4 regions of the Erwinia sp. INIA01 genome follow, and region 1 is predicted to be linked to each of the others. Evidence: riboswitches for the same ligand, from Rfam matches in the RefSeq annotation. Region 1 holds a riboswitch; each other region holds the start of a gene.

Region 1 (7,426 bases):
TGAAGATTGATTCGGTGCAGGACTTTATTCGTGTCGATCTTGAAGCCTTCTCTGCCTGCCCGGATGAGTCCGTTGACTACGCCGTAATGGAAAAAACAACCGACGCTGTTGTTATCCCTCTGGATGCAGGTTGGAATGACGTTGGTTCATGGTCAGCCCTTTGGGAAGTTAACGAGCGCGATGATAATGGCAATGCCCTGACTGGCGACATCTTCACTCATAAAACCACCAACTGCTATATCAACACCGACGACACCTTGGTTGCTGCAATTGGTGTTGAGAATCTGGTGATTGTTAACACTAAAGATGCCGTATTAGTCATTGATAAATCGCAGGTTCAGGATGTTAAGAAGGTTGTTGAGTTCCTGAAGTCAAACGACCGTCGTGAATACAGAGTGCACCGCGAATCTTATCGCCCCTGGGGCCGCCACGACAAAGTGGTTGATGCGCCGCGCTATCAGATTAACCGTGTAACGGTTAAACCTGGCGGCAAGTTCTCGCTGCAAAAGCACTTACACCGTGCGGAACACTGGGTTGTGCTGTCGGGAACTGCGGAAGTGACTCTTGAAGGCAAAACCTATCTGTTGACTGAAAACCAGTCCACCTTTATCCCGATCGGTTCTGTCCACATGCTGGAAAACCCGGGGAAAATCCCGTTGGAGCTTCTGGAGATTTCCTCCGGTTCCTATCTGGGTGAAGATGACATTATTCGATTAAAAGACCATTACGGCCATTGCTAATTTCAGGGAAAACAATATGTCTGGTGAATTAACGTGCTTTAAAGCTTACGATATCCGCGGAAAATTAGGTGCAGAGCTTAATGAAGATATCGCCTATCGCATTGGCCGTGCCTACGGTGAATACCTTAAGCCAAAACAAATGGTCCTGGGCGGCGATGTTCGCCTGACGAGTGAAGGCCTTAAGCTGGCTTTGGCAAAAGGCCTACAGGATGCCGGTACTGACGTCATTGATATCGGCCTGACCGGTACTGAAGAGATCTACTTCGCAACCTCATACCTGAACGTCGATGGTGGCATTGAAGTCACTGCCAGCCATAACCCGTTAGACTATAACGGCATGAAGTTGGTGCGTGAAGAATCAAAGCCAATCAGTGGTGATACCGGTCTGCGCGATATTCAAAAACTCGCTGAAGCTAACGATTTTGCTGCCGTTGATGAAAGCAAGCGCGGTTCTTACAAGCAGCTTTCTATTCTTGATGCCTATGTAGACAAGCTGCTTAGCTACGTTGACTTAAACAACTTTAATCGCCCATTGAAGCTGGTTCTGAACTCCGGTAATGGTGCTGCGGGGCACGTAGTCGATGCTGTTGAGGCCCGCTTTAAGCAGGCAGGGGTTAATGTAGAGTTTATTAAGGTTCACCATACCCCCGACGGTAACTTCCCTAACGGTATTCCTAACCCGCTGCTGCCAGAATGCCGCCAGGACACAACGGATGCCGTTGTTGCTCATCAGGCAGATATGGGTATCGCCTTCGACGGTGACTTCGACCGCTGCTTCCTGTTTGATAACCAAGGTAACTTTATTGAAGGCTACTACATTGTTGGCCTGCTGGCTGCGGCATTCCTGGAGAAAAACCCGGGATCGCGCATCATTCACGACCCTCGCCTGAGCTGGAACACCGTAGACATTGTAGAAAAAGCTGGTGGCGTACCTGTGATGTCCAAAACCGGCCACGCGTTTATCAAAGAGCGTATGCGCCTGGAAGATGCCGTGTACGGCGGTGAAATGAGTGCGCACCACTACTTCCGTGATTTCGCTTACTGCGACAGCGGTATGATCCCATGGTTGCTGGTTGCCGAACTGCTGTGTGTTAAAGGCAAAACCCTCAGCGAACTCGTTGGCGATCGTATGGCGGCTTATCCTGCATCCGGCGAAATCAATAGTTCGTTATCTGCCCCGAAAGATGCAATCGCCCGCGTTCTCGAAAAATATCAGCATGATGCCATCAATGTGGATTACACCGACGGAATCAGCGTTGAGTATGCCGACTGGCGCTTCAATCTCCGCAGTTCCAACACTGAGCCTGTAGTACGTTTGAATGTTGAGTCTCGTGCTGATGAAGCTCTTATGCAGTCAAGAACGAATGAGATCTTGGAAATTTTACGAAAATAGTTTATTTCTGACAGGTGGGGATACCCACCTGTATAACTCATTTTTTCAAAAATCTTGATGTAAGAATAAATAAAAAATCTATTCATCAGGGTTAATATTTAAGCCAGAGGGTATGATATGTCTACGGAAAAAAACATTGGCATTGTTGTTGATTGGTTAGTGACTTATGCTGGTGCCGAGCGAGTAGTGAAGGATTTTGTGGATGTTTATCCAAACTCTGAGCTTTATTCAGTTGTTGAGTTTTTAAATGATGATGCAAAAAAACTTTTCCACAATAAAAAAGTTAACACTACATTCATTCAAAAATTCCCATCAGCGAAAAAGAAATATCAAAAATATCTGCCTTTTATGACGATGGCCGTTGAGCAGCTTGATGTTTCAAAACATGATGTTGTGCTTTCAAGCAGTCATGCTGTTGCAAAAGGAGTTCTGACCGGGCCCGATCAACTGCATATCAGCTATGTGCATTCCCCGATTCGCTATGCCTGGGATATGCAACACCAATATCTGCGAGAAGCTGGTTTGAATAAAGGTCTTAAAGGATTCCTGGCGAAATGGTTGCTGCATAAAGTCCGAGTGTGGGACTATAGAACGGCAAACGGTGTAGATCATTTTATTGCTAACTCTCAGTTCATCGCGCGTCGAATTAAGAAAGTATACGGGCGTGAAGCTGATGTCATTTATCCACCGGTAGATGTGGATAGATTTACACTGCATGAAAAGAAAGATGATTTCTATTTTACAGCTTCACGAATGGTTCCTTACAAGCGTATCGATCTGATTGTTGAAGCCTTCAGTAAAATGCCGGATAAAAAATTAGTTGTTATCGGCGATGGCTCTGAAATGGCTAAGATTAAGTCTAAAGCCGGAAGTAACGTTGAAATTATGGGATACCAGTCAAACGAAGTTATGGTTGATCATATGCAAAGAGCTAAGGCTTTTGTTTTCGCCGCAGAGGAAGATTTCGGTATTACTCCGGTAGAAGCTCAGGCCTGTGGTACACCAGTAATTGCCTTTGGTAAAGGTGGTGCCCTGGAAACAATTCGTCCTTACGGGGTTGAAAAACCAACGGGAATATTCTTCGATCATCAAACGATTGAATCCGTAATTGAAGCTGTTAAAAAATTCGATGCGATTGACGATGCAATCACGCCACAAAACTGCCGTGAAAATGCTGTGCGTTTCTCAAGCGAAAGATTTAAGAAGGAAATTGCTGATTACGTCGAGGGAAAATGGTCTTTATTTAACGAAACTAAAAAAATTCGTTACTGATTTAATCATGGTTGGGCTTTTTCACGAACTCAGCCTGATTTAAGAACGCAATCATCTGATGCTATAAATATACCTAATCACTTCAGGTTGTTGACCTACAGCTAACAAGAGTGACACTAGAATGACAATTCTACATCATCGAACACGCTCAAATGCCAATGCCTCATTGATATCAATGGTGCAGCGTTTTTCAGATATCTCTATTATATTCTTGGGTTTATATGTTGTTGCCTATTTCAACGATCGGCAGTTCGACTATAAACATGTATTGATTGCACTCGTAGTTTTGGTTGTCTTCCAAATGATCGGTGGAATGACCGATTTTTACCGTTCCTGGAGAGGAGTGAAATCTTCCGCAGAGCTGATCCTGATCTCCAAGAACTGGACGTTAAGTCTGTTACTGACTTTGGGGTTAAGCTCCCTGTTAAGTGACTTTGATCTGAGCTTCAAAATATTCATTCAATGGTATTTGGTTGTCGTTGCCGGTTTCCTTGTATGCCGTATGGCCATTCGTATTGGTTCCGGGATGCTAAGAAAGATGGGATACAACACACGTAACGTGGCGCTTGTGGGGACTATGCCAGCCGGTATCAACTTGATCAGCAGTTTTCTTGAAGAGCCGTGGATGGGTTTTGTTGTTGCCGGCGTCTATGATGAGCAGCCAATTGAAAACACCAATGGTATTAAATACGCGGGTGACTTTGACAAACTAATCGAGGATGCCCGCGAAGGCAAATTGGATCGTATCTACATTGCGATGAGCATGAAAGATGAATCCAAAATTAAAGATATTGTCAAACGCTTAACGGACACTACCTGTTCTGTTTTACTAATACCGGACGTTTTCACTTTCAATATTCTTCAGTCTCGTACTGAAGAGATTAATGGTGTGCCGGTAGTCCCATTATTTGATACGCCTCTTAACGGTATCAATATGGTATTCAAGCGTCTTGAAGACATTATTGTGTCATCGATTATTCTGCTGTTTATCTCACTGCCGTTGATTGTTATTGCCTGTGCTGTGAAGATGAGTTCTCCTGGTCCGGTTATCTTCCGCCAGATTCGTTATGGCATGGACGGTAAACCAATAATGGTATGGAAGTTCAGAACCATGTCAGTCATGGAAAACGGCGCTAAAGTTACCCAGGCTAAGCAAAACGATCCTCGCGTGACCAAAGTCGGTAAGTTTTTACGCAATACCTCACTGGATGAACTGCCGCAGTTCTTTAACGTGCTTTTTGGTCAGATGTCAGTAGTGGGTCCACGCCCTCATGCCGTTGCGCACAACGAACAGTATCGCTCACTTATTGAAGGTTATATGCTGCGCCACAAAGTTAAGCCGGGGATAACAGGGCTTGCGCAGATTAATGGCTTCCGTGGTGAAACGGACACGCTGGACAAAATGCAAAAGCGTGTTGATTTCGACCTGATTTATATTCGTGGTTGGAGCATTTGGTTGGATTTGAAAATTATTTTCCTGACTTTCTTTAAAGGTTTCGTTAATAAAGCTGCTTATTAATCTGGACCTTATGATAAGACTATGTCGGACAGGCTTTAAGATGAATAAAAACCCGCCTCGGCGGGTTTTTTACTTTAGAATTCTTATGCTTGATTTAGCCCATCCCTTTACATATTCTTTCCGTCGAAACACATGACTCGGGGTGCCCCTCCTGTTTTCCCAGGACAAGGCTGAGAAAAACCCGCATAACCTGAACTGGATAATGCCAGCGGAGGGAAGTCAGATGCCTCCAACCGGCATCGCCTTCTTGATCGCCGGTTGGGAGTATAGATGAGCCAACCCATTCCCCTCAGCCACCACGATGTGGCGCACTCTCTGGCGCTGTTCCGCCAGCAATCCCCCCTTATTCACTGCATGACCAATGATGTGGTACAGACCTTTACGGCCAACGTTCTGCTGGCGCTTGGGGCATCCCCGGCGATGGTGATCGATGCCGAAGAGGCTGCGCAGTTTAGTGCGGTAGCCAGCGCGCTGCTGGTCAATGTCGGCACGCTGACCCGCTCGCGCAGCGCGGCGATGCTGGCGGCGGTGGAGTCAGCAAACCGTGCAGGGCGCAGCTGGTCACTGGACCCGGTGGCGGTCGGGGCGTTAGCCTTCCGTACCGAATTCTGCCATCAGCTGCTGAATCATCAACCTGCCGCCATCCGCGGTAATGCCTCAGAGATCAAGGCGCTGGCGCAGGAAGCCGTTTCAGGGCGCGGCGTCGATTCCCGGCATCAGTCCGATGCCGCGATCCAGGCCGCACAGAAGCTCGCTTTGCAGAGCGGGGCGGTTGTGGCGGTCACCGGAGAAGTGGACTTTGTTACTGACGGTCAGCGGACTCTCAGTGTCAGCGGCGGTTCACCGTTGATGACGCGCGTGGTTGGTACAGGCTGTGCGCTGTCGGCGGTGGTGGCGGGTTTTGCCTCGCTGCCCGGCGATCGCCTGATCCACGTTGCCAGCGCCTGCCGCGTGGTATCACTGGCCGGCGAGCGTGCCGCCGCGATCGCAACAGGACCGGGGAGCTTTATCCCTGCCTTCCTTGATGCGCTCTATCTGTTGACCCCGGAGGAACTGGCATGAAGCGGATTAATGCACTGACCATTGCCGGTACCGATCCCAGCGGCGGAGCGGGTATCCAGGCGGATCTGAAAGCGTTCTCGGCGCTGGGCGCTTACGGCACCAGCGTGATCACCGCGCTGGTTGCGCAGAATACCCGGGGCGTGCAGTCGGTTTATCGTATTGAGCCAGATTTTGTTGGCGCGCAGCTGGATTCAGTGCTGTCGGATGTACGTATCGATGCGATCAAAATCGGTATGCTGGCGGAATCCGACATTGTGGAAGTGGTGGCCGAGCGTTTGCAGGCAGCCACCACACCCTGGGTTGTGCTGGATACGGTGATGCTGGCAAAAAGCGGCGATCCGCTGCTTTCTCAACGGGCGGTTGCCACACTGCGCGAACGCCTGCTGCCGCAGGTGTCGATTATCACGCCAAATCTGCCGGAGGCCGCTGCTCTGTTGGACTGCCCGATGGCGAGCAACGAGCAGGAGATGCGCGAGCAGGGCAGGGAACTGCTGGCGATGGGCTGCCAGGCGGTGCTGATGAAGGGCGGCCACCTCAGCGAGTCGGAAAGCCCGGACTGGCTGTTCACCCGCGAGCTGGAACAGCGCTTCACCGCGCCGCGCGTGAATACCCGCCACACCCACGGCACCGGATGCACGCTCTCTGCGGCGCTGGCCGCGCTGCGCCCGCGCCACGATAATTGGGTGGCAACCGTGCAGGCGGCGAAGACCTGGCTGCAGGGTGCGCTGGAGCAGGCGGATTCGCTTGAAGTCGGGCAGGGGATTGGTCCGGTTCATCACTTCCACCAATGGTGGTAATGAATGCAGGGGCAAACGCGCTTTTGTGCGCATTAGTCTGAAAAATCCAGTCAGCAATTTGCCTGGTTAAAGGTTTAGGTTCACCCTGTTGAGGTCAGAAATCAGTCGTATTTCTGAACAGCGGGCCATTTGACCGTTGGCTGGTCGTGGCCCTCCCTACCTTTGACAGGAGTTATCATGACGGACATCGTACAGTTATTGGGCAAAGAAGCAGATTCTCTTTTGCAACATCGCTGCATGACTATTCCAGCAGACAGCCTCTATCTTCCGGGATCGGATTACGTAGACCGGGTGATGGTTGATAATAACCGTCCCCCGGCGGTCTTACGCAATATGCAAACCCTGTATAACACCGGTCGTTTAGCCGGGACAGGTTACCTCTCTATCCTGCCGGTTGACCAGGGCGTTGAGCACTCCGCCGGCGCCTCTTTTGCCGCAAACCCGCTGTACTTCGACCCGAAGAATATCGTCGAGCTGGCGATTGAAGCGGGCTGTAACTGCGTCGCCTCCACCTATGGCGTGCTGGCTTCCGTTTCCCGCCGCTATGCGCACCGCATTCCGTTTATGGTCAAGCTGAACCATAACGAAACCCTCAGTTATCCTACCCAGTACGATCAAACCCTGTATGCCAGCGTTGAGCAGG
Region 2 (7,426 bases), on a different contig from region 1:
AAAAGAGATCCCGCAAATTATTCAGGCACAGCGCCTGTTTGGCGATCCGGATTATCTGCTTCACGTTATCACCCGGGATCTACCTGATTTTCAGCAGCTGTACGATGAAAAACTCTCCAGCCTGGCGGGAGTTCAGCGGCTGACCTCAACGTTAGTGATGAAAACGGTAATAAAAGATCGTGTTCTACCTGTCTGACTTCCCGCAGGCAACCAATCTGACTGACCAGCGCGCCGACTGATTTTCCGACGAGGAATCCAGGCGCGATATGACGATGGTAATCACCTTTTGAACCATGATCCAAAGCAATGTGGTTTCGCGAAGCAAAGGGATTTTCCGTAAGCATGATTATTTATAAGTCACGTATCAGTTTGATTGCGGCCAAAACATAGGTAACCCCAAGAAACACCTGCAGATAAATACCCTGCCCCAGGCCGAGAACATCGATACCTTTCAACGTAGCATAAACGAGTGATACTGCACCGATGTCTCCAGTAACACGCAGAACTCTCATCAGGTCACTGCGGCTATGTGGAAAAAGTGCGTTAGCGAACAATGAAAGCAGTAAAGTAATTGAGCTCACTAATGCCACGCTGGTGAGGTCCAGCCTTGCACCGAAAATACCTGCCATAATAAAGAAAATCAAAGTGAGAATTAATAACCTGACGTAGGTTAAGGGTTTTCTCCACAGTGTTTTTTTAACTTTTTCACCAGTCGGCTGTGCACGTAGTTTCACTCCAGCCAACTTCAATACAAACCCGGAAATGCCTTTACTGACGTATTCATTATCCCTGTAAAGCCCGTTGTTTTCAGCCTGCAAAGCCAGGTTTTTTTGACGGAGTTTATCACACTCAATTTTGATTTTAGCCGGGTCTGACTCTGCTACCCCTCTGAATGTATCAGTATCCATTGCACGAATTACTTTGGGGCTGACTAAATCGTCAATTGGGGTTTTATACGATCCCATTTTATAACTCCACTCATTCCATTTTAGGTAAAACATTTTCAAAATCAGAAAAAAGCATTTTGCACATCTCGCGATCGCTTCAGAATTACATAAATTGACCAGCATGCGCAATGCGTTAGTGAATGGTATATCACTCACTGCCGATAAAAACGACCATCCGGACTATCAATAATGATGCCATGCTCCTTACGTTGCCAGGGATAACTGACCCCGTTCACAGGCTTCAGGCCAGACGTTTTCTTCGTTGTTCAGCACGCGGGATACGGTGGCTTTCCCGCCGCGCGGAGGCAGGCAAAGGTAATGCCCTGCTGAACAAAAACGTTTGAGGAATACAAATACCGCAAGCCATAATATATATTTTTCTATTATTGACAACGACACCATCAGACAACAGTATTAATAGCATTTCTGTATCAAACAATTAATTATTATTTTAATGCTCGTTACTAAAAAGGTTCCACTTAGCCAGCAGATTATCCAACTTCTGTCACCCTTACCGGAGAGTGTTCGGTTATCTTACCTTCATTACTAATGTGGCATTTCGAACTGGAGAGGAAATTTTGAAAAAGCTCGTTATTCTCCCCAATGACTCATCGGCGGGGCACTTTAAATTCATGGTACACAATGGCAATAAAATAAAACCCACAGAGATTTATACCAAAAACAACAGCGTGATACTCTCATTCAACCCCAACTTTACGACTGACCCTGTTTATAATACAAAAATAGCCACTGGCATTTTTGTTAAGCGTGATGAGCAGAGAAAAATCCGTCCTGGCATCTTCCACTCGTTGAACAACCTGAACACCGATGCTTATGAAGCGGAAAAACTGCAGGAAATACTCGATTATAGTGAGAAAAATTACCCTATCGATATCTGGCTGGATGTGAAAACCATTTCAAGAATCAACACTGTCTTTTTGATCAAAGCTATCACCGATATCAACCCCAGTCTGGCCGGAAGAGTCAATTTATACGCTTACCCTCACCCCATTGGCGAGCAATCAACCGAAACCTGGCAGCCCGCACTGGTGAAGGCAACGGAAGTCACACCGCATCTGGTTGAGAAAAACAATGCTATCTGGCATGCATTAACCAGCAATACTCCTGAACTTGCCACTGAGATATTTAGCCAGGAACGAGCGGACGAATGGACCGGTCAGCTATTAAAACGCTTCCTTGAAGAATTACCTGAACGGCAAAGTCATCTCACACGCAGCGAGCGGGAATTGCTGACAATCGTGAATGATGCCAGCGGTTTACGTTTCACCGATCTTTGTGGATTGCATCATGCAAAATTTAACGATGATTTTATTAACTGGATGGAAATTCCGGCATTTCTTGATGAGTTAGAAATAAAGGAATTGATCGAATACGGCAACCGACCAAATGATTCTAATCTAAAAGAAATTGTCGAACAAAACATCCATGATGATTTCTATGCTTACCATAATGTTGAAATACGAATAACAGACAAAGGCCGTAACGTCATCTCGGGCAGTCAAAAAGCTTCACAGAATACCTCCGAATCAGAAACGTCCACTCTGTCTGAAAAAGAAACCCCGTGGCTATGGGATGAAAATGAAATGCGCGTTGTACGGGCATTTCATACCTCAGACAAATAATTAAACGCGTCAGCGGGTAAGAGCTCATCCTCCCCTGACGCGCAATTCATCGTCACTCCCCCGGAATATAGTCCGCCGCCACCAGCGCCAGATCGCGGTATCCCCGCTCTTTCAGCTGCTGCGCCGCGCGGCCCGCACGAATGCCGCTGGCGCAAACCAGCACGATACGCCCCGACGCTGGTGGCTGCCAGGCGGCCAGCTCGGCGGGCAGGATGCGCTGAGCCTGCGCGGCCACGCTCACCGGGGCTTCTTCCAGGCTACGCAGCTCCACAATGCAGTCTTCCGCCGTCAGCATCTGCGCGTCGAGGAACGGGATGATCGCTTCCGTCGGTTCCGGCGCGCCGTCAAAGCGGAACTGGCCGAAGCGCCAGTTCACGAAATCACAGTTCACCATGCAGCCCAGCGGTGATGGCGTCAGGCCGAGCAGCACGCTGAGGGACATCTGCGCCTGTAGCGCGCCCAGCGTGGCCACCGCAGGCCCCATCACCCCCGCCGTACTGCAGTTGGCCGCCGAGGACGGCAACTGCGGAAACAGCGCGCGATAGCTCGGCGCACCGGCGCAGAAGCCGCCAACATAGCCCTGCCGCCCCAGAACCGAGGCGGAAATCAGCGGCAGGCCACGGCTGAAGCAGGCGTCAGAAAGCAGCCAGGTGATGGCGAAGTTATCCGCCGCATCCACCACGACATCAATATCGCGCAGCGCGTGGTCCAGGCTGCTGCCGGACAGCCTGATGTCAACGGCTTCCACCTCGCACTCCGGGTTCAGCCCATTCAGCGCCCGGCGCGCCGCCATGGCTTTCGGCTGGCCGACATCCTGCATGGTGAACAGCGTCTGCCGGTGCAGGTTATGCACCTCCACGCGGTCGTCGTCGCAGACGCGCAGAAAGCCGACTCCCGCCCCGGCCAGCTGCGGCAGCAGCGTGGCACCCAGGCCGCCCGCGCCGACCACCAGCACCCGCGCCTGCGCCAGCTTCTGCTGTCCCTGCGGGCCGATTTCCGGCAGCATGGTCTGCCGCTGGTAGCGATCCATCAGTTAAACTCCGCCAGGCCGAAGACCGGGGTTGAGGCCGCCGCCATATCGCGGCGCTCCATCGGCCCGGCCAGCAGCGCCTGCTGCCCGGCGTGGATCGCATCGCGGAAGGCGCTGGCCATGCGCACCGGGTCCTGCGCTTTCGCTACGGCGGTATTCAGCAGGATCGCGTCAAAGCCCATCTCCATCGCCTGCGCGGCCTGGCTCGGCGTACCGATCCCGGCATCCACCACCAGCGGCACGTCCTTAAACCATGCGCGCATGGTGCGCAGCCCTTCAATATTGCGCAGCCCCTGGCCGGAACCGATCGGCGCACCCCACGGCATCAGTACCTGGCAGCCCGCCTCCAGCAGCTTCTCGCCCAATACCAGATCTTCAGTGGTGTAGGGAAACACCTGGAACCCCTCTTCGCAGAGGATACGCGCCGCTTCAACCAGTCCGAACGGGTCCGGCTGGAGCGTGTCGGCATGGCCGATCACCTCCAGCTTGATCCAGCGGGTGTTGAACAGCTCACGCGCCATATGTGCCGTGGTGACCGCCTCTTTCACCGTATGGCAGCCTGCCGTATTCGGCAGCACGCGTTTGTTCAGCCGGGTCAGCAGATCGCGGAACGCCCCACCCGCACCGCCTTCACGACGCAGGCTGACGGTAATAATCTCGGTGCCGGAGGCTTCAATCGCCTGGCCTAAAATCTCCGGCGACGGGTAGCCCGCCGTGCCCAACAGAAAGCGTGATTCAGGTGCGTAATCGTAAAAGTTCATCTCAGCCCCCCTGCATCGGTGACAGCACTTCAATCTTGCTGCCTTCGTTAATTGGCGTGGCGTCATACAGCCCGCGCGGGACAAAATCGCCGTTCAGCGCGCAGGCCACGCAGCTGCGATCGATCTGCTGCTCGTTAAGCAGCGCCGTCAGGGTCGCGGCCTGGGTTTCGGTCGCCTGACCGTTCAGTAAAATGTGCATCAACGCGTCTCCTGCGACAGCTGTTGGATAAGATTTTGCGCCACGATCGGTGCCAGCAAAAAGCCGTGCCGGTACATGCCGTTGACGTGGAAGGTGCCGTCGCGATAGCGAATATCCGGCAGGTTGTTCGGGTAAGAGGGGCGCAGGCCGCTGCCGGTTTCAATCACCCGCGCTTCGGCCAGCGCCGGGTCGATGGTGTACGCCGCGCTCAGCAGTTCCATCAGCGCGCGGGCGCTGATCGGGCTGGCGTCGTTGCTTTCCACCATGGTGGCACCGAGCATAAAGCGCCCTTCGCTGCGCGGCACCAGGTAGCAGGGAAAGCGTGGATGCAGCAGGCGAACCGGGCGTGAAAACTGCACCTCATCGCTTTGCAGGATCAGCATCTCACCGCGCACGGCGCGCAGTTCCGGCAGCAGCGGCGCGGCGTGAATGCCCCGGCAGTCGATAATTTTGCCCGTTGGTTTGCCGTGGTGCATCGCCACCCCCGCGGCCAGCAGCTTCTGCCTCAGCTCCTGCATCGCCTTGCGCGGGTCAAGGTGCCCTTCGCTGGGGAAAAACAGCCCGCGTGCGAATCGCCCGGCCAGACGATCCTCCACGCTGCCCGGGTCCACCCACTCATGGCCCTGGGTCATTTTGGCAAAGCGGTTCAGCTCCATGCTGTCGCGCGGCGGTGCGATCACCAGCGTACCCTGGCGCTCCACGCCGCTGACGTGCGCCTGCCACCAGTCGGCGGAGCCCTGCCCCAGCCTGACCACCTCTTCCGGTGCGCCTTCACCCTCGCAGAACGGCGCGAGCATACCGCCCGCATAGTGCGACGCGGGGCAGTATTCCTCAGAGGTGATGATTTCCAGCTTTTCTCCGGCGTCGGCCAGCGCAGTAGCCACGCACAGCCCGGTCACGCCGGAACCCAGGATCGACCAGTGGCTCACGATGTCGCCTCGGCGGAATATTCAGGGAGAGTTGTTACAAACGTCATACCGGCCTCTCAGATAACTAAGAAGACCCGCGATAATGAGAAGGGAGAGTATCGGCGTTCGGCGGCTGCGATCTGCCCGATAAGGCGTGCGGTGAAGCGGCACGACAGGTCTTCCTACGCCAGTATCAACTGGGTCAGGTTCTAAGGGTCGCTGAGCCGCGATAAATCGCAATCAGCCTCTCAGTCTCTTCGGCGAGACTCCCCTGACAGAGACTTTTTTATTGCATCCTGAGCGCAACCGCAAGCGTTTAGGTGGATTTATTTCGACGACCGTTTTCGCCAGATGAAAATAGAGTGCCGGATTCAGCATTTTGCAAAGTGCGGGGCAGGCAACACAATTGCCCGATGCTGAAGGATTTTTCAGTGCGCCTTTCCCACATCAGGTCTGAACGGATGGACACCATGACGAAACCGGCCATATCGCATATCGCTTTCCTTACTCCCGGGAACTACCCGGACCACGCCCCGCTACAGGGGCTGGAAGAGACCCTGCAACTGTTCGAGCTGGGTGAATCGCTGGGCTACAACGGTGCCTGGATTCGCCAGCGCCATCTGGAGCACGGCGTCTCCTCGGCGAGTACCTTTCTGGCCGCCGCCACGCAGCGCACCCGGCATATTGAGCTGGGCACCGCGGTGATCCAGATGGGCTATGAAAGCCCGTTTCGGCTGGCGGAAGATTTACTGACGGTGGACGTGCTGTCCCGTGGACGGCTCAACGTGGGCCTCAGTGCCGGGCAGCCGAACCACCTGGAACTGATCGGCCCGGCGCTGTTCTCCGGCGACTGGCGGCAGGAAGATTTCTCCTACGATCGGGTTCGACGCCTGCGGGATAACCTCAGCGGCCGCTGGCTGGCGGATGAAAATACCCTGATTGCCTCGCCGGGCAACCAGCAGCGCCCGCGCCTGCATCCCGACTCGCCGGGGCTGGTTAATCGCCTGTGGTACGGCGGCGGCTCGCTGAAATCGGCGGCCTGGGCGGCGGCGAACGGTTTTAACATGCTGATCGGCAATTTGACCTCAGGTGAAGAGACGAATAATTACTATGAGGCGCAGCTGGCGCAGATTGCCACCTATCGTAAAAACTGGCCCGAAGATGCCCCGCGTCGGCCGCGTATCGCCGCAGGCCGGGTCATTGTTCCCATCGACAGTGCGGACACCCCAACCCGCCGCCGCTACGCGGAATTTGCCGCCAGCCGCTATGAACGCACGCTGACACCGCAGGGGCCGCGCCGTACGCTGTTTTCACAGGATATCGTGGGCGATGCGGAACAGATCCTGGAACGTCTGTTTAACGATCCGATCCTGCGCGAAGTGGATGAACTGAGACTGGAATTGCCCTATGAGTTCACCGCAGACCAGTATCGCCAGATTATCAGCGACTTCGCCACGCTGATTGCCCCCGAGCTGGGCTGGCGCCGCCGTGTAAACCGTGAGGAAAACATCGACATGGCTCTCTGAGCCATGATTTCCATCACAATTACGCATGTAGTGCCAGCAAAACCCGGGACCGCATTGGAATGATGCAATCTCTTCACTATCATTAAAAATTATTTTCATGATGACAGCAGTGAAGATCGACCAGTCAGAGAGAGGAATCGTGATAGTCTGACGGGGTCAGCAGCCATCAACTCTTTAATGCGAATCCAAACCATGAGTGGGACCTTCAGTAACGATGATGTCAGACGCCTGGCTGCCCTTGAGATGCTCAAATCTGAAGATGCTATCCGCGATGATATTTTGCAAAAATTCACCCTGCTCGCCAGCGATCTGCTGGCGTTCCCGGGCTGCTTTGTCTCGGTTCTGGATAATGAAAATCAGTATATTAAGGCCGCCTGCTGCCTGGATGTGCCGCAAAGTTCGCTGCATGACG
Region 3 (7,426 bases), on a different contig from region 1:
GTCTGGTCTATCACGCACTCCAGCATCCCCTTTACCGGGACGTCGAAACTATTGTGCGCGTCAATGCCCTGGATTCCGCCTTCGGTCTGGACGATCTGGAGGCCGTGGTGCGCGGCGGCGCGGATATCGTGCGCCTGCCGAAAACCGACAACGCGCAGGACGTCGTCGATATCGAAACTGAAATCAGCCGCATCGAAGCGCAGTGCGGCCGCGAGCCCGGCAGTACCGGATTACTGGCGGCGATCGAATCCGCTCAGGGGATTACCCAGGCGGTGGCAATTGCCCACGCGTCACCGCGTTTGATCGGTATCGCGCTGGGGGCGGAGGACTACGTGCGCGATCTGCGCACCGAGCGCTCCCCGGAAGGCGTAGAGCTGCTGTTTGCCCGCTGCTCGATTCTGCAGGCTGCACGTTCGGCGGGCATTCAGGCGTTCGACACCGTCTATTCCGATGCCAACAACGATGCCGGTTTCCTGCATGAAGCGGCGCATATCCACCAGCTGGGTTTCGACGGTAAATCGCTGATTAACCCGCGCCAGATCGATTTGCTGCACAACCTCTATGCCCCCACGCGCAAGGCCTTTAATCAGGCTCAACAAATTGTCGAGGCTGCCGAAACGGCGGCGCTTGAAGGGCGCGGCGTGGTGTCGCTCAACGGAAAAATGGTCGACAGCCCGGTCATTGAGCGCGCCCGCCTGGTGCTTTCCCGCGCGGTGCTTTCCGGAATTCGTGATGAATAAGGACAGACTATGACTCAGCATCAACAGCAGGAACACAGCAGCGAGCAGCGCCGGTCAGCGTTTGACTATCCGGCGTATCAACCGGTTTCGAAACTCAATTTGCAGGCGCAGAAACCCCGGGATGGCAAACTGTGCGCCACTCTCGAAGAGGCCGTTCGCCGTTCGGGGCTCAAAGACGGTATGACCGTTTCCTTCCATCACGCTTTTCGCGGTGGCGATCTGACGCTTAATGCGGTGATGGAAACCCTGGCCCGTATGGGTTTTAAAAACCTGACGCTGGCCTCCAGTTCGCTGAACGACTGCCACGCGCCGCTGGTCGATCACATCCGCAATAACGTGGTCAGCCGCATTTACACCTCCGGCCTGCGTGGCCCGCTGGCGGAGGCGATATCACGCGGGCTGCTTGCCGAACCGGTACAAATCCACTCCCACGGCGGCCGCGTCGAGCTGGTTGAGCGCGGCGAGCTGAGCATCGATGTCGCCTTTCTTGGCGTACCGGCCTGCGACCCGGCGGGGAACGCCAATGGCCGCATCGGCCGCGCCTGCTGCGGCTCATTAGGCTATGCCAAAGTCGATGCCGATTACGCCCATAAGGTGGTGCTGCTGACCGAAGAGATCGTCAGCTACCCGCACGCGCCGGCCAGCATTGCGCAGGATCGGGTCGATCTGATTGTTCAGGTCGAACGCGTGGGCGATGCCGACAAAATCGGCGCGGATGCCACCCGCATGACCACCAACCCTCGTGAGCTGCTGATCGCCCGCAGCGCCGCCGAAGTGGTGGTTAACTCTGGTTACTTCAGGAACGGATTCTCGCTGCAAACCGGCACCGGCGGTGCCTCACTGGCGGTGACCCGTTTCCTGGAGGACAGCATGCGCCGCCGCGATGTTCACGCCGCGTTTGCCCTGGGCGGCATTACCGCCGCAATGGTCGACCTGCACGAAAAGGGGCTGATCGGCAAGCTGCTCGACGTGCAAAGCTTTGACCGCCACGCGGCGGAATCGCTGGCGCGCAACCCAAACCATATTGAGATCAGCGCCAACCAGTACGCCAACTGGAGTTCAAAAGGTGCCTCGGTCGATCGCCTGGATGTGGTGATCCTCAGCGCGCTGGAGGTGGACACCAGTTTTAACGTTAACGTACTGACCGGTTCCGACGGCGTACTGCGCGGTGCTTCAGGCGGCCACTGCGACACGGCGGTTGCCGCCGCGCTGTCGATTATCGTTGCTCCGCTGGTTCGGGGCCGTATCCCAACGCTGGTTGATAAGGTCACCACCTGCGTGACGCCGGGTTCCAGCATCGACATTTTGGTTACCGATCACGGTATTGCCGTTAATCCGGCCCGCCCCGAACTGGCCGATCGGCTGAAGGAGGCTGGTATAAAGGTGGTGCCGATTGAATGGCTGCGCGAGCGGGCCGAACTGCTGACCGGCAAGCCTCGGCCGATTGCCTTTACCGATCGAACTATTGCGGTGGTGCGCTACCGCGACGGCTCGGTGATTGATGTCGTTCGTCAGGTCAGGGAGTGAATCATGCCGCTATATATCACCTCGGCCACCCGCGCCGTTATCACCGTGGAGCAGCTGCTGACCAGCCGGGATGCACGCCGCGCACGTCAGCAGGAATGGCTGGCGCACGATGCCAGTACGTTAATTTCCTTCACCGTTCTGGCACCGGGATCGGTAAAAGACAGCCCGCTCACACGGCACATTTTCAATCGCGGCCTGCGGGCGTTACGGCAGTTGCTGGAAGCGTCCGGCTGGGAAATTAACCGCCAGCGCTGCGTTGCGCTACCCAGCGGCCCGGAAGGTCTGCTGGCGGTTAACGCGCCCGCCGAACGGGTGAAGCGCGCGCTGATCGATCTCGAGCAGGCTTCGCCGCTGGGCAGGCTGTGGGATTTTGACGTGCTCACGCCGCAGGGAACCCTTCTGTCGCGCAAAGACTTCGGCCTGCCTCCCCGCACCTGTCTGCTGTGTCAGCAGGAGGCCTCGGTGTGCGCCCGCAATCGCGCACATCCGGTGACCGACCTGCTCCGCCAGATGGACGCGCTGCTCCAGAAGGCTGATGCCATTAACCATCATTAAATCCCTGATAGAGGATCGATTATGTCCATTGCGAAAGATAAGATATGGAAATCTCTGGCACCGCTGGTTGTTCTCGCCATTATGCTGCTGATCCCGGTGCCTGATGGCATGCCGCCGCAGGCCTGGCACTATTTTGCGGTATTTGTGGCGATGATTGTTGGGATGATTCTTGAGCCCATCCCGGCAACCGCGATCAGTTTTATCGCCGTAACCATTTGCGTTATCGGCAGTCACTACGTGTTGTTTGATGCCGCCGAGCTGGCAGATCCGGAATTTAACGCCGGTAAACAGGCGCTGAAATGGGGTTTAGCGGGCTTTTCCAGCTCGACGGTCTGGCTGGTGTTCGGCGCATTTATCTTCGCGCTGGGCTATGAAGTTACCGGTCTGGGCCGACGTATCGCACTGTTTATGGTTAAGTTTATGGGTAAGCGCACGCTGACGCTGGGCTACGCCATCGTGATCATCGACATTATGCTGGCACCGTTTACCCCTTCCAATACCGCACGCACCGGCGGCACGGTGTTCCCGGTGATCAAAAACCTGCCGCCGCTGTTTAAATCATTCCCCAACGATCCCTCGTCAAAGCGCATCGGCGGCTACCTGATGTGGATGATGGTGATAGGCACCAGTCTCAGCTCATCGATGTTTATTACTGGTGCCGCGCCTAACGTGCTGGGCCTGGAGTTTGTGGGTAAAATTGCCGGTATTCATATCAGCTGGCTGCAGTGGTTCCTCAGCTTCCTGCCGGTGGGGATTATCCTGCTGATCGTGGCACCCTGGCTGTCCTATATTCTTTATAAGCCAGAGATCACCCACAGCGAGGAAGTCTCAAACTGGGCGGGTGGCGCGCTAAAAGAGATGGGTCGCCTGACGCGCCAGGAGATGACGCTGATTGGTCTGGTGCTGCTGAGTCTGTCTTTGTGGGTATTTGGCGGCAAAATTATTAACGCCACGGCGGTCGGCCTGCTGGCGGTATCCCTGATGCTGGCGCTGCACGTGGTTCCGTGGAAGGACATCACTAAATATCACAGCGCCTGGAATACGCTGGTTAACCTCGCCACGCTGGTGGTGATGGCGAATGGCCTGACCCGCTCCGGCTTTATCGACTGGTTTGCCAACACCATGAGTCGCCATCTGGAGGGATTCTCCCCCAGCGGTACGGTGGTGGCGCTGGTGCTGGTGTTCTATTTTGCCCACTATCTGTTTGCCAGCCTGTCTGCCCACACCGCCACCATGCTGCCGATGATCCTTGCCGTGGGGAAAGGTATTCCCGGCGTGCCGATGGAGCACCTGTGTATCCTGCTGGTGCTGTCGATTGGTATTATGGGCTGCCTGACGCCGTATGCCACCGGTCCCGGCGTGATTATCTACGGCTGCGGCTACGTTAAGTCGAAAGATTACTGGCGGCTGGGTGCGATATTCGGCGTGGTATTTATTTCGCTACTGCTGCTGGTCGGCTGGCCAATTCTGGCACTGTGGAGCTGATTTTCGGGGCAGTTTTTTGGGGCAGACTGCACTGGCTTTCTGCCCCTTCTTTATGACGCTCCGGATGCCCGAGTTTCTCGGGCAACTCGTATTGACATTACCCTGCTTTCAGCGTGATTTACGCATAAGCCGCATCAAAAAATGCCTTCTCCAGCCCCACCGCACGGCGGAAAAGATCCTCACACTGCGAGGCTTCTGCTGGCCCAACACGATCCAGTTCCTCACGGATAAATGCCACAAACGCGTTGAAATCCGGATTATCATGCAGCGTAACCCACTCGGCGTAGACGAAATTCTCCGGCAGCGGTCGGGCAGCGTGAGTCGCCCAGTCATAATACAGCCATTCAGCTACGTTCAGCACGGTAAGGATCGCCGCATAGCTGCGGGTGGCTGCCGCTTCACGCATGATGGCTTTAAAACCGGCCGTCGGAGCGGTATCCGGCTGTTCGTTACGTAGCTGCTCACTGACGCCCAGCGCGATAAACGAACGCAGGAAATAGGTGTTTTCTTCGGAGGAAACCATCCCGGCAAAGCGGCCAAAACGCAGGCGTGCTTCGGTGGTATCCGCACTGGCCATTGCCGCGCCAACCAGGATCAGGAAGCTGTCGAGGAAGCGGTGATCCTGAATCAGATAATTGATCATCACACGGTCGTCAACGGTGCCAGTCACCAGCTCCTCAACGAAACGGTGATTAACGGCCGCCGACCAGGTTGGCAGATTTTGGTTACGCAGGATTTCGGTAAAACGTTCGGTCATCGTGTTGTCCTGTAAAGTAAAGACAGCGCGACTGAATGTGGATACTCTGGCCGTCTCGATCGGAGGCAGGCAAAAGTCAGACAGGTTGCGCCATCCCTTCGCCGGCATTATCCGGATCAGGTATTAAGGGTCTTCGCACCGTTGCAAGTGCAAACTCTCAGCCCGCTGGTGGGCTCCCCCTGGAAAGGTTCGGCAAGAAACATAACCTGTCAGTTCAGATGTTGTAAACAAAAACTCTAAGACTGAAAAACTTTACAGCGGACGAAATAAAATCAATACGGTATCTTTGCGAGGTCATCTTCACTCAAACCGGTTATCTTCATCACCGTGATCGGGTCCAGTCCATTGCGCAGCATCATTCGCGCAATTTTCAGCGTAGCTGAACGTTCGCCGCGCTGCTCCCCGAGCAGAATCCCTTTTTTCATTCCTTTCTTTTCAAGCTGCTCTGCAAGAGTCATTAGCTGATCCTTATGCGACGGCACGCGCTGTGCCAGTTTACGGATAAAAACCTCTGCATCGGACAATTCCGCCGAGTGCGCAAAATAGTTTACCAGCGTAACCAACTGCTGTCCCGTCATGTGTTTTGCCAAAATCAGGGTTGCCAATCGATCCAACAGCCCGGTGAGATCGCGCTGATGGATATGTTTTTCATGTCTGAAAAATTACCGAATAAGGCACAACGGCATAGACATAATTCTGAGTATTGCCTCGCATAAATAAATGTAAATTATATGCAATAACCAGTATGTCTTAATAAAAAATCGAATTTACCCGCCTCGGCATTTTTGGTTTAAAAAATTGACCTGCACTGGAACATACTCACCTCGTTTATAACTTAAATATAGAAACTCAGACACTATCCTCTCGAGTTATTTCAACAATCAAAACCCGCATTGCTAATAAACGAGCACTAAATAGCGAAAAATAATTCACACTCAAGGCATCAAAACCGATGAAAAATGGCCAGGGAAAGACCAAAAATCACACCAAATGTTCGACCACATCCCGGCTATGCCGCTGGACCAGCGGGGTCGTTGCCTGTGTGGCTGTGGCTGCCGTGCTTGCCTGGTTAGCCACTCTTATCATCCCCAAACCTGGCTATCCCAACGCTAAAATATCCTTACCGATGGATGAACAACAGGTTGCACGTGGTGAATATCTGGCTCGCGTGGGTGACTGTGTTGCCTGTCATACGGCCCCCGGTAAACCGGCGTTTAGTGGCGGTTTACCCATCGCCTCCCCGATTGGTGGCATGATCCCGCCGAACATCACGCCGGATAAGAAAACCGGTATTGGTAACTATTCGTTTGGCGACTTTGAACGTGCGGTCAGATACGGCATTGCTCCTTCAGATGACACGCTATACCCCGCCATGCCGTGGACCTCTTACTCGCGTATTACTGACAACGACATGGCAGCGCTTTATGCCTATTTCATGCACGGTGTTACGCCTGTCGCGGCTCCCCGCGAGCACAACACCATTCCCTGGCCGCTCTCGATGCGCTGGCCCATGACCTGGTGGCGCTGGCTTTTTGCACCAAAACCACTGCCGCCGGGTCCGTTGCCGAAAGAACCGGTTGCGCTCGGTGCTTATTATGTCACCGGCCTCGGCCACTGCGGTGCCTGCCATACGCCCCGCGCCATCACGCTGCAGGAAGTCGTTTTTGATAACAGCAAAGGCACCCAGTACTTGTCCGGCGGTCAGGTCATTGATGGCTATTCGGTGCCCTCACTACGCGGCGAGCAGCGTTCAGGGCTGGGGCAAACTCACGCTGATGAAATCGTTGCGCTACTGAAAACCGGCCGTTCAGATAAAACCGCCACTTTCGGCCCGATGTCCGATGTTGTCACCCACTCCACACAATATATGTCGGACAGCGATCTCTCGGCCATCGCCGCTTATCTGCGCTCGTTACAGCCGAATATCATACAGGATAAGCCCTATTACGATTTAACAACCCTGAATCAGTTATCGCGAGGAGAGGCATTAAGCCCCGGAGCAAAACAGTATTTATCCCACTGCGAAGGCTGCCATTTATCTAACGGACTGGGCTACAAAAATAAATTCCCGGCGCTGGCGTTAAATACCATGGTCAATAATCCCGACCCGGCCAGCTTAATAAAAATTGTGCTGGAAGGCGCAACCAATGCCGAAACAAAACACAACGACACGCTTTATTCCATGCCCGCTTATGCCGATTCACTCAGCGACGGAAATATCGCCGACATATTGAATTTCATTCGTTCGTCATGGGGCAATCAGGCCCCTGAAGTGTCCGCTTCAGCGGTGGCCGAGGTGCGGCAAAATATAACAACACGCAACGCTAACAGCGTACGCGACTAATGAGAACTGACGGAGTGG
Region 4 (7,426 bases), on a different contig from region 1:
GGCTGCAACACATCATTACTCAATCGCTGGCGTGGTCGCTGCTGGCCGTTGGGCTGGTGACCTTTTTAGAATCTCTGGCGCTGGTGGGGCTGCTGCTTCCCGGCACCGTGCTGATGGCTTCCTTTGGCGCGCTGATTGGCAGCGGGCAGGTGGCGCTGTATCCCGCCTGGCTGGCGGGGATTATTGGCTGCCTGCTGGGGGACTGGATCTCGTACTTTATCGGCTGGCAGTTTAAGGGGCCGCTGCACCGCTGGTCGTTTATCAAACGGCACCAAAAATTAATGGATAAAACCGAGCATGCCCTGCACGAGCACAGCATGTTTACCATTATCGTCGGGCGATTTATCGGACCGACGCGACCGCTGATCCCGCTGGTTGCCGGCATGCTTGAGCTGCCGGTGCGCAAGTTTTTACCGCCGAACATCATCGGCTGCCTGCTGTGGCCACCGCTTTATCTGCTGCCGGGTATTCTTGCCGGGGTGGCGATTGACGTGCCGAAAGATGCCAGCAGCGGCCTGTTTAAATGGCTGCTGTTGCTGGTGGCTATCGTTGTGTGGCTGGGCTTCTGGCTGAGCTGGCGCTGGCTGCGGGCGAAAAAGCAGCACGACTGGGCCACTCCTTATCTGCCTGCATCACGTCTGCGCTGGCTGGCTCCGTTCATGCTGGTTCTGGCTATCGGCAGCTTTATTGCCATTCAGTTCCATCCGCTGATGCCGGTGTTCCGCCATCTGCTGTGGCAGGTTTTCTTCTGAGTGTTACGGGGGTTAACGGCGTTTGATCCCCAAAATCTCCGCTTCATCGACTTCGCCCTGCTGTAACTGTACGGTGCTGCCGTCCCAGTAAACTCTGCCGTCCACAATCAGCAGGCTGCGCGGCGCGATGCGCGCCGCATCTTCAATACTGTGTGACACCATCAGCAGCGTGATATTGCGCTCGTTGCATACTTCATCCACCAGTTCCAGCATCTCCTTACGCAGCGCCGGGTCGAGCGCGGAAAAGGGCTCGTCCAGCAGCAGGATCGGCTGTTGCCTGACCAGGCAGCGGGCGAGAGCCGCACGCTGGCGCTGGCCGCCGGAGAGCTGATGCGGCAATCTTTGCAGCTGTTCTTCCAGCCCGACGCGGCGGGTAATCTCCTGAAGAGCCTGTTTTTGCTGGTGGCTCAGCTTCAGGCCCGGATGCAGCCCCAGCCCGATGTTTTGCGCAACCGTTAAATGTGGGAAGAGATTGTTCTCCTGAAACAGCATCGATATCGGGCGTCTGGCCGGGGGAGAATCACGATGATCCTGACCATCCAGCAGCAGGCTGCCGCTGCTGGCAGGCAGAAAACCGGCAATCAGGCTCAGCAGCGTGCTTTTACCCGCGCCGCTGGGGCCAAGGATCGCCAGTCGCTCACCCGCCTGTGCGCTGAAGGTAAAGCGCATTGGCAGATGGTTATAGAGGTAGGTCAGGTTAGTCAGGCTTAGCATGGCGCCCCGGCAGTTTTTCAATCAGGGTGAATAACAGGAAGCAGAGCAGCAGCAGTAGCAGCGCGGTGACCGCCCCTTCGCTGCTGCGGTATGAGCCAATCTGCTGATGAAGATAAAACGGCAGCGTGCGGAAACTTTCATTACCGAACAGCGCCACCACGCCAAAATCACCAATCGACAGCACGCAGGCAAACGCCAGCGCCTGGGCCAGCGGCCGCTTCAGCGCGCGCAGCTCTATCAGCTTCAGGCGGTTCCAGCCGCGAATATCCAACGAAAGGCACAGGCGGTTATAGCGTTCGGCAATGTCGCGCAGCGGGTTTTCCAGCACCTTCATCGCGTAGGGAATGGCCATCAGTGCGTTAGTAAAAATCACAATGCCGTCCGCCGACTGCGGCAGGCCGACCGTGGCGTTGAGCAACAGGAAAAAACCGGTCGCCAGTACGATACCCGGCATGGCGAGGATCAGCATTCCGCTCAGTTCCAGCGTCTGCCCCCAGCGGGGATGCTGGCGCAGACGCAGCTCGCGGCTGCTCCACAGTAGCATCACCGTCAGTATCACGCTCAGCACCCCTGCACCCAGCGCAATGCGCAGTGAGGTAAAGGTGGCCTGCCAGAGCGCGGGCTGAATCAATACGCCGCTCAGCCCCTGGCGCAGCCCGTCAACAACGACCGCCAGCAGCGGCGGCAGGATCAGCAGCAGCGCCAGCGTAATCGTCAGACCGTCCAGCAGTCGGGCGCAGCGGCTGTCTTCCGGGTTTCGCCAGCCGCCAAGGCTGTCGCTTCCCGCGGGCATGGCTTTGTTGAGACGCTGGCTGAGCAGTACCAGGCCCAGACAGCAGCACATTTGCAGCAGCGCCAGGAGCGCCGCTCTGCCGGGATCGTAATCAAAGCTTAGCGCCTGGAAAATGGCCAGTTCGATAGTGGTGGCGCGTGGCCCGCCGCCCAGCGACAGTACGGTGGCAAAGCTGGCGAAGCAGAGCATGAAAATCAGTGCACCGGCGGGCAGAATCTGGCGACGCAGCCACGTCCACTCCACAATACGAAAGTGCGTCCAGCCTCGCAGACCAAGCTGTGCCGCAAGCTGGCGCTGCTCGCCGGGGATTTGCTGTAGCGCCTGTAGCAGCAGTCGACTGGCCAGCGGCAGGTTAAAGAAGATATGGGCCAGCAGAATGCCCTGTAGACCGTAGGGGGTAAAAGTATAGCTGATGCCGATCAGTGAACAAAATTCCGCCAGCCAGCCGCTGCGGCCATACACGCTGAGGATGCCGAAGACGGCAACCAGCACCGGCAGTACCAGCGTCATGGCGCACAGGCGTAACAGGGTGCTGCGGCCGGGAAAGCGACGGCGATAGAGCGCGCGCGCCAGCGGGATGGCGGGCAGCACCGACAGCAGGGCAGAAAGCAGCGCCTGCCAGAACGAAAAGCGCAGCACGTGCCAGAGATAGCTGTCCGAGATGAGGCTGCGCCAGTCGCTCTCCGGCGCGTTAAACCACAGCGACAGGAATGCCAGCAGGGCGATCCCGGCCAGCATTATCGCCGTCAGACCGCCCGGGATCAGCCAGCCGGGGATCAGCGGCTGACGGCGCGTTGCCATTCACCGATCCACTGACTGCGCTGGCTGGCAACGTCCTGCGGGCTGTACTGCAGCGTCGTCGCCGGAACGGTGAGCGTGTCAAAACCGGCAGGCAGGGTAGTTTTGATCGCCGGATACATCCAGTTGCCGGTAGCAATGGTGTTCTGGAAAGCCGGTGTCAGCAGGAATTGCATAAACTCCTGCGCCAGCTTCGGCTGTTTGCTGGCCTTGAGCTGACCGGCTACTTCCACCTGCAGATAGTGGCCTTCGCTGAAGTTGGCGGCGGCGTACTGGTCTTTCTTCTCTTCAATCAGGTGGTAGGCGGGGGAGGTGGTGTAGCTCAGCACCATATCGCTTTCGCCTTTCAGGAACAGGCCGTAGGCTTCGCTCCAGCCCTTGGTGACGGTGACGGTTTTCTGTGCCAGTTTCTGCCAGGCTGCCGGAGCCTGTTCGCCATACACCTTCTGCATCCACAGCAGCAGACCCAGGCCCGGCGTGCTGGTGCGCGGATCTTCATAAATCACTTTGAGCGGACGATCGCTCTCAACCAGCTCCTTCAGACTTTTCGGCGGGTTTTGCAGGCGGGTTTTGTCGTAAACGAAGGCAAACCAGCCGTAGTCAAAGGGCACAAAGGTGCTGTTTTTCCAGCCGCCGGGAACGCTGCTGCTGTCGGTATTGACCTGGCTGGCGGCGAACAGACCGGTTTTTTCGGCCGCATCCAGCAGGTTGTTGTCCAGACCCAGCACCACGTCGGCCTGGCTGTTCTTACCCTCCATCCGCAGACGGTTGAGCAGCGAAACGCCATCCGCCAGCGCGACGAACTTCAGCTCGCAGTTGCACTGTGCCTCAAAGGCTTTTTTGACCGCCGGACCGGGGCCCCAGTCGGCGGAGAACGAATCGTAGGTATAGACGGTCAGTACGTCTTTCGCGGCAGCGGCGGGCAGCGAGAACAGCACCAGCAGAGGTAAGATTTTTTTTAGCACTTTGCGTTCCTTGAAAAGAAGATGCGCAAAGGATCTGAGCAGACAGCACTCTCAAATCCCTACGCCGGTATGAGCCGGATCAGGTTCGACGGGTTTTCTCTCAGCGGTATCACTCTGCTGCCGGGCAACCGGGTTATCCGCACCCCGTTGAGAACGGCTTATTCTAGAGAGTTCACTCCGCTAACGAAAGCACTCATGCCTCATCCGGTGGCGCAAACCAGGCGGATTTGAAATCGAACCAGCCCAGGGTGTTCATTCTTACGCCGCGCATGCTGCGCTGGCCGTGCAGTTGCAGCCAGTGGTGGAACAGCGGGTGCAGATAATGATTGTCGATCAGCTGCTTGCTCCACTCGGCCAGCGGCAGCTTCTGCTCCCGCCACTGCTGCGCATCCTGCTGCCAGTCGATGGGAATGCAGTGATGCATCAGTGGAACTTCATACAGCAGCGAGAACAGCGAGAAATCCAGCGGTAACGTAAAGTTGGCGCTGCCCAGCCAGATATCACTGTCGGCGTTTCCCTGATGCCAGCTCTCGTAGTCCAGTTCCTGGGTTATCAGCTCCACGCCGTGCGCGGCAAGAATGGGGCCCAGAGCGTTGGCGATGCCCTGGTGTTCAATCTGATCGCTGTACCAGGTAATGGTCAGCGAATCCAACCCTTCGGGTTTATCGGTCATCTCCATATCGTGGCGATGGTGCCAGCGCGGCAGCAGGCCCCATGCCGGGAACCAGTAACGCTGATAGGCAATCCCGCTGTGGTTGAGCAGGGTAATCGGGTTGAAGATTGAACTCAGCCAGCGGCGAACGGCCTCGTTACGGCCCAGTTCGGAGCGCTGGTCAAACAGCAGGAAATAGCAGCCTTCTTCGAGACGGCTCTCCTGCGGCTGCTCGTCGGTATCGTCGCTTTGCAGCTTCACGCCCGAGTAAACCAGCTCATCGCTGATTTCCGGTAGCACCCAGATATTGACCTCATCAATCAATGCGCGGTAGCCAAAATAGTCGTCGAAGGCGCTGATACGCAGCTGGCTTTGTTGATTGTGCTCGACGGCATAGGGGCCGGTTCCCGTTGGCTGGCGGGCGAAATTGCGAATAAACGGCCACTCTTTTGGCAGGATCATCGCGCTGACGCTGGCCAGCAGCCACGGAAGCCAGCTGTCGGTATGTTTGAGGTGAATGTCCAGCGTCCACGGCGCATTGGATTCAATACGTTCGAAGTGGCTGAATAACGGTTGCTCCTTTAAGCGCTGCAGGCTGGTGATAACGTCTGCCATATCCAGTTCGCGACCGTGGTGGAAGCGAATGGCCGGGCGCAGAAAGAATCGCCAGTGCAGTGGGCTCAGCTGTTGCCAGTGGTGGGCGATATCCGGTTCAGCTTCCCCGTTTTCCTCATTTATTCGCGCCAGACCGCTGAAAATCTGGCGGGCCAGATGGGTTTCCGATCGCCGCAGCGGCGTGCCTGGCAGCAGGTTAAGCAGTGGGCGATAGTAAAGTACGCGGAGGATATGTTTGCCCTGGCGGAAACTGCGTCCGAGATGGGAAAGCAGCATCTGCCGCACGCGGTTTTTATCCCCCACTAACTGCACCAGCTGGTCGATACGGTCCTGTTCCAGCAGATCCTCAGCACGCTGCTGCTGTAGGGCCAATCCGGTGTAGAGAAAGCTGAGCCGTGAACGCTTGCCGCGCCCGGCTTCCGCCTGCCACTCCAGCCAGCCCGCCTCCTGCATGGCATTCAGCAGATTGCGCATATGGCGCCGCGAGCAGCTGAGCCGTACTGCCAGATCGTTAAGCGTGGTTTCCTGCGGCTGGCCGTCGCAGTATTGCCAGAGCCGGATAAATTGCTGCTGCAAGCGCGGTGAGGACATAAAAGAGGAACTCCGTAGTGAAAGCGGTCAGTTTTTCCTGCCGTATATTACGGCGATAATGGCAGCAGATGGAAGAGCGGGAGGCACTCTACGGAGTGGCGCTTGGCCATCTTTAGTGGCTGAGGTCACTGATTTCTGAGTATGGTGCTGTTCACCAGCCAGCGGGCAAAAATGTCGCTGGCTTTTTTCGTCGTTTCTCTTCTAAGCTTTTGCATTATTTCTCCCTTTTTTATGCCAGTGAGGCATTGCTATGAAATCGCTGTTGGCGCGTCATCGTTTTAATCCGGTCTATCTGGCGTTTATGGCGATTACGTTTATGGTCGGCATTGCCGGTGCGCTACAGGCACCGACGCTCAGCCTGTTCCTCAGCCGTGAAGTCGACGTGCGGCCGTTCTGGGTGGGGCTGTTCTACACGGTGAATGCAGTGGCGGGGATTGTGGTCAGCCTGCTGCTGGCGAAGCGTTCCGATAATCGCGGCGATCGCCGTATGCTGATTTTGTTTTGCTGCGCCATTGCCGTGGCAAACGCCGTGCTGTTTGCGTTTAATCGCCATTATCTGACGCTGATTACGCTGGGCGTGATGCTGTCCGCCATTGCCAGCGTGGCGATGCCGCAGATTTTTGCTCTGGCGCGGGAGTATGCCGACAGTTCGGCACGCGAGGCGGTGATGTTCAGTTCGGTGATGCGTGCGCAGATGTCGCTGGCGTGGGTCATCGGGCCGCCGCTCTCCTTCTCGCTGGTTCTGAATTTCGGTTTCACTCTGATGTTCGGCATCGCCGCGCTGCTGTTTGTAGTCTGCATGGCGATGATCTGGTTTACCCTGCCGTCGGTGCCCCGAGCGCTGCCGACTACGGCGATGCCGGTGGCTGAGGTTAGCGGATTGAAGAACACCGATGTGCGGCTGCTGTTTATCGCTTCGGTGCTGATGTGGTCCTGCAACAGTATGTACATTATTGATATGCCGCTGTATATCAGCAGCACGTTGGGGCTGCCGGACTCGCTGGCGGGGCTACTGATGGGTACTGCCGCCGGGCTGGAAATTCCGGTGATGCTGCTGGCCGGGCGCTACGTCAGGCGTACCGGCAAGCGCAATATGATGCTGCTGGCGGTGGGCTGCGGCGCGCTGTTCTACCTTGGGCTGGTGCTGTTACAGAATCGCGCGGCGCTGATGGTTTTGCAGCTGTTTAACGCGGTGTTTATCGGCATTATCGCCGGGATTGGCATGATCTGGTTCCAGGATTTAATGCCCGGGCGGCCGGGTGCGGCGACCACGCTGTTTACTAACAGTATTTCGACCGGGGTGATTCTGGCCGGGATATTCCAGGGGACGGTGGCGGAAAACTTTGGTCATCATGCGGTTTATATTCTGGCGTTTGCTCTGGTGCTGGTGTCGTTTGCGCTGTCGTGGCGGATTCGGGAGGCGAGGGCGGTATAATAATGTTGGGTGCCTGGGTTTGTTTGGCTTGAGCGTTCGATACACGGGATTGTTTTGCTGTGAATCGGGTGCCCTGGCTGACCGTTACGGGCAGATCGCCGAGACGCCGTA

The links. Region 1 has a riboswitch for thiamine pyrophosphate ahead of thiM (hydroxyethylthiazole kinase). Riboswitches for the same ligand answer to the same signal wherever they lie in the genome.
Region 2: it holds a riboswitch for thiamine pyrophosphate, as region 1 does, so the genes downstream of both, OMR58_RS01660 (FAD-dependent oxidoreductase) here and thiM (hydroxyethylthiazole kinase) in region 1, are expected to answer to the same signal.
Region 3: it holds a riboswitch for thiamine pyrophosphate, as region 1 does, so the genes downstream of both, OMR58_RS11105 (TenA family protein) here and thiM (hydroxyethylthiazole kinase) in region 1, are expected to answer to the same signal.
Region 4: it holds a riboswitch for thiamine pyrophosphate, as region 1 does, so the genes downstream of both, thiB (thiamine ABC transporter substrate binding subunit) here and thiM (hydroxyethylthiazole kinase) in region 1, are expected to answer to the same signal.

The regions. Positions count from the first base shown of each region.
Region 1 covers NZ_JAPDNC010000003.1:218,262-225,687, forward strand. The annotation lists gene OMR58_RS06610 (mannose-1-phosphate guanylyltransferase/mannose-6-phosphate isomerase) at 1-740, shown strand, start outside; gene cpsG (phosphomannomutase CpsG) at 757-2,133, shown strand; gene OMR58_RS06620 (glycosyltransferase family 4 protein) at 2,251-3,405, shown strand; gene wcaJ (undecaprenyl-phosphate glucose phosphotransferase) at 3,527-4,924, shown strand; TPP riboswitch at 5,053-5,158, shown strand; gene thiM (hydroxyethylthiazole kinase) at 5,195-5,986, shown strand; gene thiD (bifunctional hydroxymethylpyrimidine kinase/phosphomethylpyrimidine kinase) at 5,983-6,783, shown strand; gene fbaB (class I fructose-bisphosphate aldolase) at 6,961-7,426, shown strand, end outside.
Region 2 covers NZ_JAPDNC010000001.1:367,460-374,885, forward strand. The annotation lists gene OMR58_RS01630 (Lrp/AsnC family transcriptional regulator) at 1-196, shown strand, start outside; gene OMR58_RS01635 (hypothetical protein) at 351-965, opposite strand; gene OMR58_RS01640 (hypothetical protein) at 1,526-2,590, shown strand; gene OMR58_RS01645 (HesA/MoeB/ThiF family protein) at 2,643-3,620, opposite strand; gene OMR58_RS01650 (thiazole synthase) at 3,620-4,381, opposite strand; gene thiS (sulfur carrier protein ThiS) at 4,383-4,580, opposite strand; gene OMR58_RS01660 (FAD-dependent oxidoreductase) at 4,580-5,509, opposite strand; TPP riboswitch at 5,651-5,771, opposite strand; gene OMR58_RS01665 (LLM class flavin-dependent oxidoreductase) at 5,959-7,014, shown strand; gene OMR58_RS01670 (sensor domain-containing diguanylate cyclase) at 7,207-7,426, shown strand, end outside.
Region 3 covers NZ_JAPDNC010000005.1:210,590-218,015, forward strand. The annotation lists gene OMR58_RS11085 (aldolase/citrate lyase family protein) at 1-740, shown strand, start outside; gene citF (citrate lyase subunit alpha) at 750-2,267, shown strand; gene citX (citrate lyase holo-[acyl-carrier protein] synthase) at 2,271-2,822, shown strand; gene OMR58_RS11100 (anion permease) at 2,844-4,307, shown strand; gene OMR58_RS11105 (TenA family protein) at 4,426-5,064, opposite strand; TPP riboswitch at 5,141-5,254, opposite strand; partial or broken gene OMR58_RS11110 (Rpn family recombination-promoting nuclease/putative transposase) at 5,337-5,714, opposite strand; gene OMR58_RS11115 (cytochrome c) at 6,017-7,408, shown strand.
Region 4 covers NZ_JAPDNC010000007.1:155,753-163,178, reverse strand. The annotation lists gene OMR58_RS14125 (DedA family protein) at 1-752, shown strand, start outside; gene thiQ (thiamine ABC transporter ATP-binding protein ThiQ) at 765-1,466, opposite strand; gene thiP (thiamine/thiamine pyrophosphate ABC transporter permease ThiP) at 1,450-3,060, opposite strand; gene thiB (thiamine ABC transporter substrate binding subunit) at 3,036-4,022, opposite strand; TPP riboswitch at 4,061-4,179, opposite strand; gene sgrR (HTH-type transcriptional regulator SgrR) at 4,216-5,880, opposite strand; gene OMR58_RS14100 (MFS transporter) at 6,131-7,315, shown strand.